One region of the Cyclobacterium sp. SOCE241 genome, then DNA from elsewhere that is predicted to be linked to it. Evidence: riboswitches for the same ligand, from Rfam matches in the RefSeq annotation. Region 1 holds a riboswitch; each other region holds the start of a gene.
The links. Region 1 has a riboswitch for S-adenosylmethionine ahead of WG932_RS05345 (OsmC family protein). Riboswitches for the same ligand answer to the same signal wherever they lie in the genome.
Positions count from the first base shown of each region.

Region 2: linked by a shared signal. The riboswitch ahead of WG932_RS28980 (homocysteine S-methyltransferase family protein) and the one ahead of WG932_RS05345 (OsmC family protein) in region 1 are both predicted to bind S-adenosylmethionine.
Region 3: linked by a shared signal. The riboswitch ahead of WG932_RS09075 (O-succinylhomoserine sulfhydrylase) and the one ahead of WG932_RS05345 (OsmC family protein) in region 1 are both predicted to bind S-adenosylmethionine.

Region 1 is NZ_CP149779.1:1,115,219-1,119,464, forward strand. Features, by position in the region: gene WG932_RS05320 (DUF4221 family protein) at 1-57, shown strand, start outside; gene WG932_RS05325 (hypothetical protein) at 139-339, shown strand; gene WG932_RS05330 (hypothetical protein) at 353-520, shown strand; gene WG932_RS05335 (DUF4221 family protein) at 495-893, shown strand; gene WG932_RS05340 (OsmC family protein) at 1,124-1,423, opposite strand; gene WG932_RS05345 (OsmC family protein) at 1,315-1,647, opposite strand; SAM riboswitch class I at 1,889-1,992, opposite strand; gene WG932_RS05350 (ribbon-helix-helix domain-containing protein) at 2,561-2,764, shown strand; gene WG932_RS05355 (sialidase family protein) at 3,575-4,246, opposite strand, start outside.
Region 2 is NZ_CP149779.1:5,697,170-5,701,415, forward strand. Features, by position in the region: gene WG932_RS28970 (PAS domain-containing hybrid sensor histidine kinase/response regulator) at 1-273, shown strand, start outside; gene WG932_RS28975 (hypothetical protein) at 352-1,662, shown strand; SAM riboswitch class I at 1,934-2,035, shown strand; gene WG932_RS28980 (homocysteine S-methyltransferase family protein) at 2,112-3,155, shown strand; partial or broken gene metH (methionine synthase) at 3,160-4,246, shown strand, end outside.
Region 3 is NZ_CP149779.1:1,856,849-1,861,094, forward strand. Features, by position in the region: gene WG932_RS09060 (sulfatase family protein) at 1-417, opposite strand, end outside; partial or broken gene WG932_RS09065 (DUF4407 domain-containing protein) at 628-1,616, opposite strand; gene WG932_RS09070 (SGNH/GDSL hydrolase family protein) at 1,929-2,579, shown strand; SAM riboswitch class I at 2,822-2,923, shown strand; partial or broken gene WG932_RS09075 (O-succinylhomoserine sulfhydrylase) at 3,042-4,216, shown strand.

The DNA.
Region 1 (4,246 bases):
AAGCTCAAGTTAGTTAGTAAAACACCATTTCAAGAGGAGGGGCCTAATGGAATTTAGGTTCAAATTATGTGAGAGGTTTCAGTCGGGACCAAATGGGGATTTGTTTTATCAACGGCTATACTACACAGGGAATATTTGATGGCAGTGGCGAACTGCACAAAAAGTCTAAATGTGGTGCCGGAAGGAATTGAGCCTGATCTAGCCAATAATGTGCAACAGCTGTATGATAAGGCTGTTTATGATTTTGAGAACAAATGGAATCTATTCCCAACCACCAAGTCAAGGAAAATAGGAAGCACCTTTTATTATCGATCCGATAACCAAGGAATATCAAATTGAGCCAATACCTGAAATGAAAGCTGTAATGGAATTTACGGGGACTTTGGTCGTAGATGGGATGATAGACTTTTGGGTCGACAACCAAATGTATATCGAAAATCAACAACTTTTGCTTACCGTGGGTGCTATGAGTGCGGTTTATCGGTTAGACCCTGATGAAAAACAGCTTCGAATTTATTGATATTCAGCACAAAAACTTTCCTAACCATATGACATTCTCTGTAAATAATTCTCCTGTAGAACAAGCAGAATTTAATGAAGATCGAAAAAAGGTTTTCGAGCATTTGAATTACTTGGAGCCGCGCTGGGATGAGAGCAGAGAAATGTTTTTACGACTGGGTAAAAAGACATTTTTGGGTGAAAGACGAGAAGATCCATCTACTTATGAGGTTTTTTTTTTCGCTTATGACCAAGACTTCAATGTTTTGGGCGAGACCAAAATTGAAGGCTTAAAACAAGCTCCGGGAAGCTACTTTTGGAAAGATGGCAAGCTCTGGTCCTATGTCAATGTCGAAGATGAATTGGGTTTTGCGGTGATTGACTTTAAATTTTAGACCTATATAGTCAGAAAAGAACCACCACTCGATTGAAAAAGCATTTAAGGACCTTTTCAACATTGTTGTAGAAAAATGCATCAACCTACTCAACTTCTTACCCTCTCCTAATTCCTATAATAGGAAATTATATCCGGGCCAGGGCTGCAGCGCTTTTCAAAATGAATTAAAAAACCTCGCTGTTTTCCTCCCTTCGCCGGATACAATTGCTTGGTTAATGATTGCTGAATTTAGACAACAGGATTTTTCTCATTGACAATAGAGATCTTGCTTTCTACTTTTACAGTATTTACCAGATTGTCCAATACAGGGCAACGGGCCTCTACCTCTTTAATAAGTTCTTGTATCCTTTCGGGACTTTCGTCAGAATCAATAATCGTTTCCACTTCTATTTTATGGTATCCCGGACGGACATTTTCGTCTATTCCAAGGAATCCCTCCAGTCTATATTTCCTTTGGTTTCTACCTTGACATTGTTTAACTGAATTCCTTTTAAGGAAGCGACAACTTGATAGGTAATCACCTGGCAAGAGCCTAGAGAAGCCAATAAATACTCTACAGGATTGGGGCCTAAGTTTGTTCCTGCCAAAGCTTCTGGTTCATCTGCGATAAACTCAAAATCTCTCGCCGTATTTTTCACGCGGACATGTTCTTCCGATTCGGAAGTAACTCTAAATACTCCTTTTGTTAGGCTTACATCTTTTTTGGTAGCTTCAATAAGTCCTTGGAATGTTCGCTGTACTAATTCTGACATGGTTATTTAATTTAAAAGTTAATAAATAATAAATAAGATTTTATAAGGGTGAAGCTGAAGCAATCACTCCATAGACTAAATCGTCTTAGTATCGGAAATTGGAAATGAATTTTACATGCAGCCAGACATAAACTTATCCCTATTGTGCAGCAAACAGCAACACAAATGAATCGTCTTGTGGCGAAAAAGTTCCTTTGAAAAGGTGTAAATAATGGGGTTGTAATTTGTCTTCATGTTGTCTTTTTTATAGTCCTCTTATTTAAGAGTCTGGAATTGGCACCTTTTCATTTGATGAAGGTTGCCAGTAGGTCATAGAGCCAGTCTCTCGCTACTTCTTTATAAATCAAGGCGTCTATTTTGAAAGCCTTTGACATGATTGTGGCACAAACTTAGGCATAGATTTCTAAAAACAAAACTATTTTGGTTTCTTTTACTAAAAGGACTTTTGGAAAAAGAAAAGCCAGGTTTTTAATAATGATTAGGCCAATGCTGCAGGTCAAAACCTTCTTTGGGTACCTGAGTTCGATTATAGAAAGTATGGGTTGGTGGTGCTTATGCCTTCCTTAGCAAATGGGCAATTGCCTAAGAAACCAAACCATCTTTTAATCAACCCAAGTCTCATTTTCAGCCACTCCCCTTAAATTAAAAGGGCAGAGCCTGTAGCAACCAAAGTCGGGAGGGATTTAACTTCCCGCATGAAAAAAGAAACATCAATTTCGAATTGGATTATAATGTCTTTTACCGTTATCGGGTTTCGTTGGAATGAGGGAATGATATAATATGCCATTTCAATAAACCTGTACAAAATAAACAAGATGCATTGTATACTCGTTAAATATGGTGTATTATTACACCATAAACACACAAAAAAAATGGCTAGACAAACTATCTCTGTTAATGAACCGAATGACCGTTGGATGAAACAAAAATTGAAGAGAATGAATTCTCCAGTAAAAGTGAATTGATCAATGACCTGATTCGTAGACAAAGAGAACAAGAAGAAGAGCGATTATGGTTAAGGAATGAGCTTATAAAGGGTGAAAATAGTGGCATATCCAATAAATCTATGGCTGAAATTCTTGCAGAGGCTAAACAAAGAGTAAAAAATGGCCAATGAATTATATTCTTACCCGCCAAGCAGAAGAAGACCTTATTCAAATTTATCTTTATGGTCAAGTAACGTTTGGCAAAAAGTATTCAATCCTACAATGAGGGAAAAACTACTAAGTTAACAGATGATCAATTGAAGGAATTTCTTGGCCTATGATATTTGAGATTGTTTTTACTACTGAAGCAATGGAAGATATTTGTTAAAATGAACCCCGTAAACTGGTCTATACTTCTTAATATCCAACCTACTCTCACCTCTGGTACTTCTTAAAGTTCTCGGCTTGCTCAAAAATCTCTTTGTATACCTCATCCCTCACCTAATGATCGGGCGAAGCACTTTTTTGGGAAGCATTGATTTTTTCTATGTTATGGAAGGCAGTATCTATTAACAGTGCAATATCGCCTTGTTTAGAATGTACCATCACATGCCATAGGTGGTATTCAAACTAAAATCGAAAGTATTTGACAAAAACCTCTAAAAACTTCCTCTCAATAAAAAAACACGGATAAAACCGTCAATAAGTGATTTTGTGCCCATCGTTACGTAGAAAAAAACAAAAATGCGGACAAAATCATTAAACATTCAATTACCAATCCAAGAGCTCACCCAAAACCATAAAATCTCACCATTACAGGGCTGTTATGTAACCTAAAAATTAACACCTAAATTCCGCAGCGAATTTCTTTAATCAATTGGTTCCAATAGAGATTAAACCTTCCAGGTTTCACTCGCCTAATTTTAATATCCCGCTGATGATCAATAAAACCTGGAAGGTTTCCGGATTTAACCTAATCATTAACAATTAACCATTAACAATTAATAATTATTCAAAAACTCCTTCCAATCCTTACCATCCGTAAGCCAGGCAAGGTTGAAAATAGCCATTTTACCTGAGTAACCTTTAGGATCTTCGCCTTCTCCTTCAAAGAATAGGTAAATCAATCCTTCGCTTGGGGTACCGGATCTTCCGGCGGTCATGGAGGAATAGGCGAACTTGCCCTCCTCTACCAGTTTGCTTACAGGCCAAGTTTTGCCACCATCGAAGCTGGCCCAGACGGTTCCGTGGTTTCTGCCTTCATTGGATACTATATTGCTATAGAGCAAGACATCATGCCCTTCGATTGGCAGTCTAATCAAGCCTGCCATCAATCCATAATCCCCGCTTTGGTCTCCATCAGGCAATTCTTCACTGACGTATAGGCCTTCCCAGGTCTCTCCCCCATCTGTACTGTGCGCAATATGTCTCATTCTTGGGTTCAAGCCATCGGTGGACAAGTGCCTGCGGGAATTGTAGTAGATCGTTCCATCGGAAAGTTCTGTCAGCGTGGCTTCACCTGTTCCATTGGCAGGAAAAGAGGCGCTTGTGTGCCAGGTTTTACCTGCATCATCACTATAAATGGCATTGGTATAATGGTTGGGCCAAAACTCCTTGTTGTTTCCGCCATCATAATTGCGCGTTGCCCGAATCAATCTTCCTTTCTTTTCACC
Region 2 (4,246 bases), 1.6 Mb from region 1:
GACAACGGAAAAATAGCATTGGATCTATTTGTCAAAAATGATTTCGACTTGGTTCTTCTTGATTTGCAAATGCCTGAAATGGACGGGTTTGAGGTGGCAAAAATTATCCGTAAGCTAGACTTGGTAGCGAAAAGAAACGTGCCAATTATAGCACTAACAGCCTCCTCCTTGCTTGAAGTAAAAGACCAGCTTGAAGCTTCCGGGATGGACGATTACGTTTCCAAACCATTCACCCCTGAGAATTTATATGGTAAAATAATCAACTATCTCTGATTTTGTATGGATTTTTATGGTTAAACGGTAGCAAGATTCCCCGGCTAAAATTATATCTTTGCATCTTTAAATAGCCCTATGAGATGGATCTTATACATACCCCTTTGGTTGGGATTAGCTTTTAATTTACATGCCCAAGGCAATGTTTCTGAGCGGTCTACCATTTATGTGTTGGCCGGTACCTCGGGAGCTAATATCAGAGAATTCAATGAGATGCTTGCTGATAAAGGTATTTCAAACCTTAGAGGAGGATATACTACTTTAGGGGTAGGCTACCAATACAGATTGTCCGATTTTATTTTGGGTTTTGAGCTCTATCAAAATACCGGGGCAAATTCCTATTACAGGGATTATGTAATTGATAATAGAAGTACCCGTTTTTACATGAATGTTGGGTATGCACTTACCCAAGAAAGTAATTTTCACCTGATTCATTACATGTCTTTAGGGGCAGGTTATGTCAACTTTGAAATGCTAAAGGATCAAAGAAATGTAGAAGACTTTAGCGCATTTTTGCAGCAACCTGAACAGGGTTTTATTTTAAGAGAGCGAAATATTCATAAGGGGACCCAAAACTTCGGAGGGTTTTTAACTGAAATTGGCTTTCAGTTTGGATATGATTTTAGTCTTCCGGGCCTTGAAGAAACTGTTGGTCTCTTAGGAAAGTTTGGCTATTCCTTTAGCCCTTTTGAAGGGGCTTGGGAAATGAATGACATTACATTTGATAATCTACAGAGCGGAGCTTTTTTCGGTTGGGTGCAGGGTTGTCAATGCCTGACAAAAACTAAACTGTTTTTTCCTGATGCCGGAATTGGTGCCCATTTCTTTTATGGTTACAATTTCACCAAGCCCGGCATACTTAATGAATATTTGGTCAACAACGGCTTGTCTCCGTTTAAAGATCAACCCAACAATTTTGGGATGAAGATCATCGGAGGAAATCGCAGGTGGTTGTATTCTTTTGATGTTTTCAATATTGCCAACTCTGGAAGGGCCAGTGAAAATCAAGACCACACACTCAATAGTGTAAGGTTGTATGGGAACTATGGTTATCAGCTTTACAAAATGAGAAATCTTGAACTTGGTGTGATGGCCGGCTTAGGCTATGGGAATGTCCGATACACACTATCAAAAGATAATAAGCCGGATTTTCCTGCTTTGTTTGAAGAGCCGGATTACGATGGTTACTTAAAAAGCAGCGGGTTAATGGCTAAATCCGAAGTGATGGTGGCTTATGCAATACCTGTATTTAAGAAGATGTTTAGGATGGTTTCCTCAGCACATGCTGGTTACGAACAGCCTTTAAATAAGTATAAATTTGGAGATTTGAACATGACCAATTATATGGCCGGGCCCTATTTTCAAATTGGCCTTGGAATAAGGCCTTGACGGAATCCTCGCGATGTTGGGATAGGAAAATATTTCGAGGACAGTACATTATGCTTTAGCAGTTTATATTAAAAAATAAAACTACGACCAATATTTATTTGTTAGTCAAAGTCTTCAAACAAATTAGATTTCAAAAATAACAGCTATTTACATCTCCTATTTGTTTAGGTTCTATGATTGAGGAGATTTATTAAACCCTATATCTCTATAGGTTATTAAAGATTTTCACAAAAAAAAGAACTTATTTACTGAATTCATGTTACTTTTGAATCGCTTATCGAGAAAGACGGAGGGTAGGGCCCTATGATGTCTTAGCAACCTGAGTTAACAAGGTGCTAATTCCCGTTCCGGAAATGCCGGATAAAGATGAGCCGCAAAAGTTAGAAAAATGCTCTAGTTTTACATCGGTTCATGCTCGTATAAGCTTTTTATTTTAATATACGATTCAAATGGCAAACAGAACCAACTTATTACTTCAACAATTACAAAAGCGCATTTTGATATTGGATGGTGCTATGGGTACCATGATCCAAAGATATGGGCTTAAGGAGGAAGATTTTAGAAATCAAGAACTTGCCACTGTCAAAAAATCATTAAAAGGTAACAATGACTTGCTGTCTTTGACCCGGCCGGATATCATCAAAGCGATTCACAAAGCTTATTTTGAAGCAGGAGCAGACATTGTAGAAACCAATACTTTTAGCAGTACCACAATTGCTCAGGAAGATTACGGACTTGCAGAACTGGCCTATAAACTCAATTTTGAGTCTGCCAAGCTTGCCCGAGAAGTGGCCGACGAATTCTCCGCCGACGAACCTGAAAAACCAAGATTTGTGGCAGGAGCTATTGGGCCAACCAACAGAACTGCTTCCCTATCTCCGGATGTAAATGACCCCGGTTTCAGAGCTGTAAGCTTTGACCAATTGGTCAGTGCCTATGCGGAGCAGGTAGAAGGGTTATTGGATGGAGGTGTGGATACCCTTTTGGTTGAAACGGTATTTGATACCTTAAATGCCAAAGCAGCAATTTTTGCCATTCAAGAAGTTTATGAAAAGAGGGGATTACCCTTGGAACCTTCAGAAGGAGGCATTCCCATAATGGTCTCGGGAACCATCACTGACGCTTCCGGAAGAACCCTTTCCGGACAAACCACAGAGGCATTCTTAATATCAATTGCACATGTGCCCTTATTGAGTGTAGGCTTAAATTGTGCCTTAGGGGCAGCTGAACTTAGACCCTACTTAAAGGTCTTGTCAGACAAGTCCCCCTTCAATGTGAGTGTTTACCCCAATGCCGGCCTTCCCAATGAATTTGGAGAATACGATCAGGGTCCGGAAGAAATGGATAAGGAAGTAAGCCTGTTTTTAAAAGAAGGCTGGGTCAATATTGTTGGTGGCTGCTGCGGAACCACTCCGGAACATATTGCTGCTTTGGCCGAGTCTGCAAGTAAATATCCGCCAAGAAATCTACACGTTTTAACGGAAGAAGATTAATTTCATGAGTAAACCTACTAAAATATCCACCTTGCAATTATCAGGGTTAGAGCCACTGATTTTTAATGAATCCTTAAATTTTGTGAACATTGGTGAGCGTACCAATGTCACAGGTTCTAAGAAATTCGCAAGACTTGTATTGAATGACAACTATGACGAAGCGCTTGAAGTAGCCTTAGACCAAGTACGAGGAGGAGCGCAAATCTTAGATGTATGTATGGATGAAGCCATGCTAGATGGGGAGGCCGCCATGGTGAAATTCCTTAATCTGGTAGCCTCAGAACCTGAAATAAGTAGGATACCTGTAATGGTGGATAGCTCCAAATGGAGAATTATTTTGGCAGGACTTAAATGCATTCAAGGCAAAGGAATTGTCAATTCCATTAGTCTAAAAAATGGGGAGGAAGAATTTTTGTTCCAAGCCAAAACCATTAAAAAGTTTGGCGCTGCAGTGGTGGTCATGGCCTTTGATGAAAAAGGGCAAGCGGACTCTTACCAAAGGCGAATCGATATTTGTAAAAGGTCCTACGACTTGCTTACGGAGAAAATTAAATTTAATCCTCAAGACATTATCTTTGACCCCAATATCTTTCCGGTGGCTACCGGAATGGACGAACATAAAAACAATGCCGTTGACTTTTTTAAAGCCACCAAATGGATTAAAGAAAATCTTCCCGGTGCAAAGGTAAGTGGTGGAGTGAGTAACGTCTCTTTCTCTTTTAGAGGCAATAATCCGGTAAGAGAAGCCATGCATGCGGTATTCTTGTATCATGCCATAAAACATGGGATGGATATGGGAATAGTTAATCCATCTATGTTAGAGATTTATGACGACATCCCCAAAGACCTGCTTGAACGGGTAGAGGATGTGATGTGGAATAAACGGGAAGACGCTACTGAGAGATTATTGGATTTTGCTGACTCGGTAAAATCTCAAGGGAAAAAAGGCAAAGCAGATGAAGCTTGGAGAAGCCTGCCGGTGGAAAAAAGAATTCAACATGCTTTAGTCAAAGGGGTGTTGGACCATATCATTGAGGATACAGAAGAAGCACGCCAGCAATTGATTGATGCGTTAAAGGTCATTGAGGGTC
Region 3 (4,246 bases), 740 kb from region 1:
TTCATGCCCATTTAAGTGCCATTTGCCAATATAGCCTGTCTCGTAGCCTGCCTCTTTATAAATCTTTGCTATAGTGGTAGCTTCTGTTGGGAAGGGTTTATCATTATAAAAAACCCCGTGTGTCAATGGATACTGCCCTGAAATAAAACTCCCTCGCCAAGGTGCACAAACAGCCATCACAGTAACTGCATTATGAAAAACAGTACTTTCTTTAGCCAAACTATCCAGGTTAGGGGTAATTACGTCTTTATTCCCAAGAAACCCCACAGACTGGGCCCGCCATTGATCGGCTAAAACAAAAACAATATTAGGTGGGGATGAAGGATTTTCACTTGTATGTTGTTCTGTTACTTTAGGTTTACATGAAAAATTTAAACCAAGAAGGCCACTTAAAAGGAATAGGGTAAATGTTCTCATTGGGCTTATATTAGGATGAAATTGAAATTTGGTGAAAATTACACTAAATTCAACAAGCTACCCAAAAAATGGTCCTTTTGAAATTCACTTATTGCCTAAACATCTAATCTTAGTATAATTCTCTCCTTCACTTCCCTTGAATCAATCCCAAATCAAATTTTTTCTGCGCATCTTTTCTTTCAGGTTCTATTTCATCAAAAACATCTTTTCTCAAATCGCTTTGACTTTTCTTTTTATGCCATTGCTCATCCGCGAACAAAATAACCCCGGCCTCATAGGAATCAAGCAAATGGTCATAAGCTCCTCTTTTGCCAGAAGTTTGACGAGAATAGGGGCCATTTCTATCATTACAAACAGAAGCATTATCATTAAGTTGGCCCAATAAACCGCAGTGTTTGCATTGGTAAGACTATCTAAGGCTTGAATACGTGCCGCCAGTCCGTTATTGGATGCTACTGATAGCATCTGGTGGTCCAATTCCAATTTCATTTGATCATCTAGTTGATCAATTTCCAACAGAATTGCTTGAATTTTCTCCCTATTTAAGGCTTGGGTTTGCAAAAAGTCTTGCTGAGCCTGATCCAATTGTTCTTCCTTTTTTCAGCATTAATGCCAATTCCGGCTCTTCCGGTAGTACCTCCCGTTTTTACCCCAAAACGTTCATTGTCGTATTCAAGCTGTTTCTCATTTCTAAAATCCTCCTTACTTTTTATTTCAGCATTTAATCCATCAATTTGATCTTGAAGTTGTTGAATTTCAGGAAATCCGGCTTTAATTTGACCTTTACTTTCTCGGATTGTTTCCAAACGTTGCCTATCTAATTCCCTGTTGATCTCTTTTTCAAATATCTTCAGCTCCAACGGTTTAGCAATTACCAGTGCTATCAATACTGCCAATAATAATCTAGGAATGGCTTGTTTAAATTCCAGACTAAATTTATCCCGCTTTTTAAGGGTGGAAACAATGTACCTGTCTAAATTAAATATCATCAACATCCACAATACACCCACCGCTAAAACGGGCCATATATTGTCGAAAACAGTAAATAAAGCATAACCTACAGACAACCCTGCAAATATAGCTGTAAATAATACCGTTCCCCCTATACCTATAAATTGATGAATGGAGCCCGGGCAACGTTTAACCAACGGAAGGTAAGCCCCTGAGCAAAATATAAGGAAGCGTTCTATTTTATTCATAGAAAAGAGTATTTGGATAGTTTTACAACAGAATCACTATTCAAGTAGGCTGCCAGAAATAAAATTTCAATTCGAAATCGGGTAAAATTGAAGAAACAATCTACACATCCCTGTTTATCAATTAATTACTAAATAAAAAATAGGCTACTTTAGCATGTTTATCTGGAATCTATTAGTGAATCCAAAGCATAAAATGGGACAAAATAAAGAACTGTTCGCATGGTTTGTCCGCTTTTGTGACAATCAAATAATAAAATGATTTTAAAATCCACTTTAATCCAGTATTTTAGACAATAAAATCTATAACCAAATATGAAAAATTATAATTTCGCTTTCTTAGCTGTTTTACTTTTTATTTCTACCACAGTTTTTGCCCAAGACCCTACGAGATTTAAAGGACAGGTGGAGAAAATCCATCAAGACAATCCTATTCAGGAAAATTTGAATAGTATCGTTTTCACAGGTAGTTCTACCATAAGAATGTGGAAAAGCCTGCAGGAAGACTTTCCACAACACAATGTTATCAATGCAGGATTTGGTGGGTCTCAGGCTAGTGACTTGCTATACTATATTGATGAACTTATTTTGGATTATAAACCTACCAAAGTTTTTATTTATGAAGGAGACAATGACATTTCCTCAGGTAAGTCCACTGATGAAATACTAATGACCTTCAATCTGATTACAAGTAAAATCCATGAAGCATTGCCTGAAACAGAAATCGTTATCATCAGTCCAAAACCAAGTGTTGCACGATGGAAGCTTGCTGACCAGTACCTTGAGTTGAACAAAAAATTAAAAAAATTTACTAAAAGTGAAAAGTACATGAAATATGCTGATTTATGGAAGCCAATGCTTAATAAAGATAAAGAGCCTATGGATGACATCTTTATCAAAGATAACCTTCACATGAATGAAAAAGGTTATGCCATATGGGCAAAAACCATTAAAAAGTATTTATAATTAAGCCAATTACCTATATGAGGCACTCGAGTAACTGAGTTCTAACATTGTGAAAGAGATTAAAATTTATTCCCTTTACTATTGAATCGCTAGGCTATTCAATAGTAAAGGGATTATTTTTACTTAAAGATATTCTTTAACCCTAAGAACTGGCACCAGCAGAAAAGTAACCAATATAAATACAAGAGAGAATTTGGAAAATCGAAATCCCCTTGTTTTCTTTGCAATAAATTCAGGAAACTGATTTATAAAGAAGAGGCGAGAGATCAGGCTCTGTGAACCTCTGGCAACCTTCCAACCAAGGAAAGGTGCCAATACCTGCCCAATAAAGGGAACGATAAATTAGACAATATGACATTACACACAATCTCCACCTTTACTTTTCTAGACTTATTTTGCTGTTCTTCAATCTTACTGAAGAAGGGTAAAACACATGTACCCACCTTTAGATAATCTTCTTTTATGAATTATAAAAATTTTGAAACCCAAGCTGTAAGGATTGCTACTTCTTCCTCTGATCAGAGAGAACATTCCGCACCTCTGTACCTAAGTTCTAGTTTTGTTTTTGATTCAGCAGAACAAGCCAGACAAATGTTTGCAGACGAAATTGAAGGCAATATTTATTCAAGGTATGCCAACCCTAACACCAGTGACCTAATAGAAAAAGTATGTGCTGCCGAAGGCACCGAAAGTGGTATTACTACTGCTTCAGGTATGGCTGCTATGTTTGGCAGCATGGCTTCCCTCCTAAGACAAGGAGACCATGTTTTGGCTTCAAGATCATTGTTTGGTTCTACCCATCAACTCCTAACTCGAATATTTCCAAAATGGGGAATTTCCCATACTTATGGAGACATCTCAGATATAGATAAGTGGGAAGAACTGGTACAACCCAACACCAAGATGTTGTTCATAGAAACACCTTCTAATCCTGGTTTAGAGATTATTGACTTGGAGTACATTGCTAAATTCGCCAACGCCCATAATTTAGTACTCGTGGTCGACAATTGTTTCGCTACCCCTTATTTACAACAACCTGCAAAATGGGGAGCACATATTGTTACCCACAGCGCCACAAAATTCATAGATGGGCAAGGAAGGGTTTTAGGGGGCTTATTCTAGGCAAAAAAGAATTGATCGATGAAGTGCAATTTTTTATGCGCCATACTGGACCATCGTTGTCCCCATTCAATGCATGGGTTTTAGCCAAAAGTATGGAAACACTGGCTGTTAGAATGGACAGGCATTGTGAAAATGCTTTAAAAATTGCTCAATATTTTGAAGGTAACCCGGAAGTGGAGGTAGTAAAATACCCATTTCTAGCCTCTCATCCACAGTTTCATCTCGCCAAAAAACAAATGAAACATGGAGGCGGTATAATCACGCTGACATTGAAGGGAGGGTTATCCCGAGCCAAGAAATTTATTGACCAATTGCAGATGATATCTGTCACAGCAAATCTAGGAGACACCCGTAGCATCGTGACGCATCCTGCCTCTACCACTCATAGCAAGCTATCTGAAGAAGAAAGAGAAAAAGTTGGTATACTAAATGGTTTGGTAAGGTTATCAGTAGGTTTGGAGCATGTCGATGACATCATCCTAGACATTGAAAGGGCTTTAGACCAGTCTAAGTAAAAAAATGACAAGGTTACAAATACAATATTT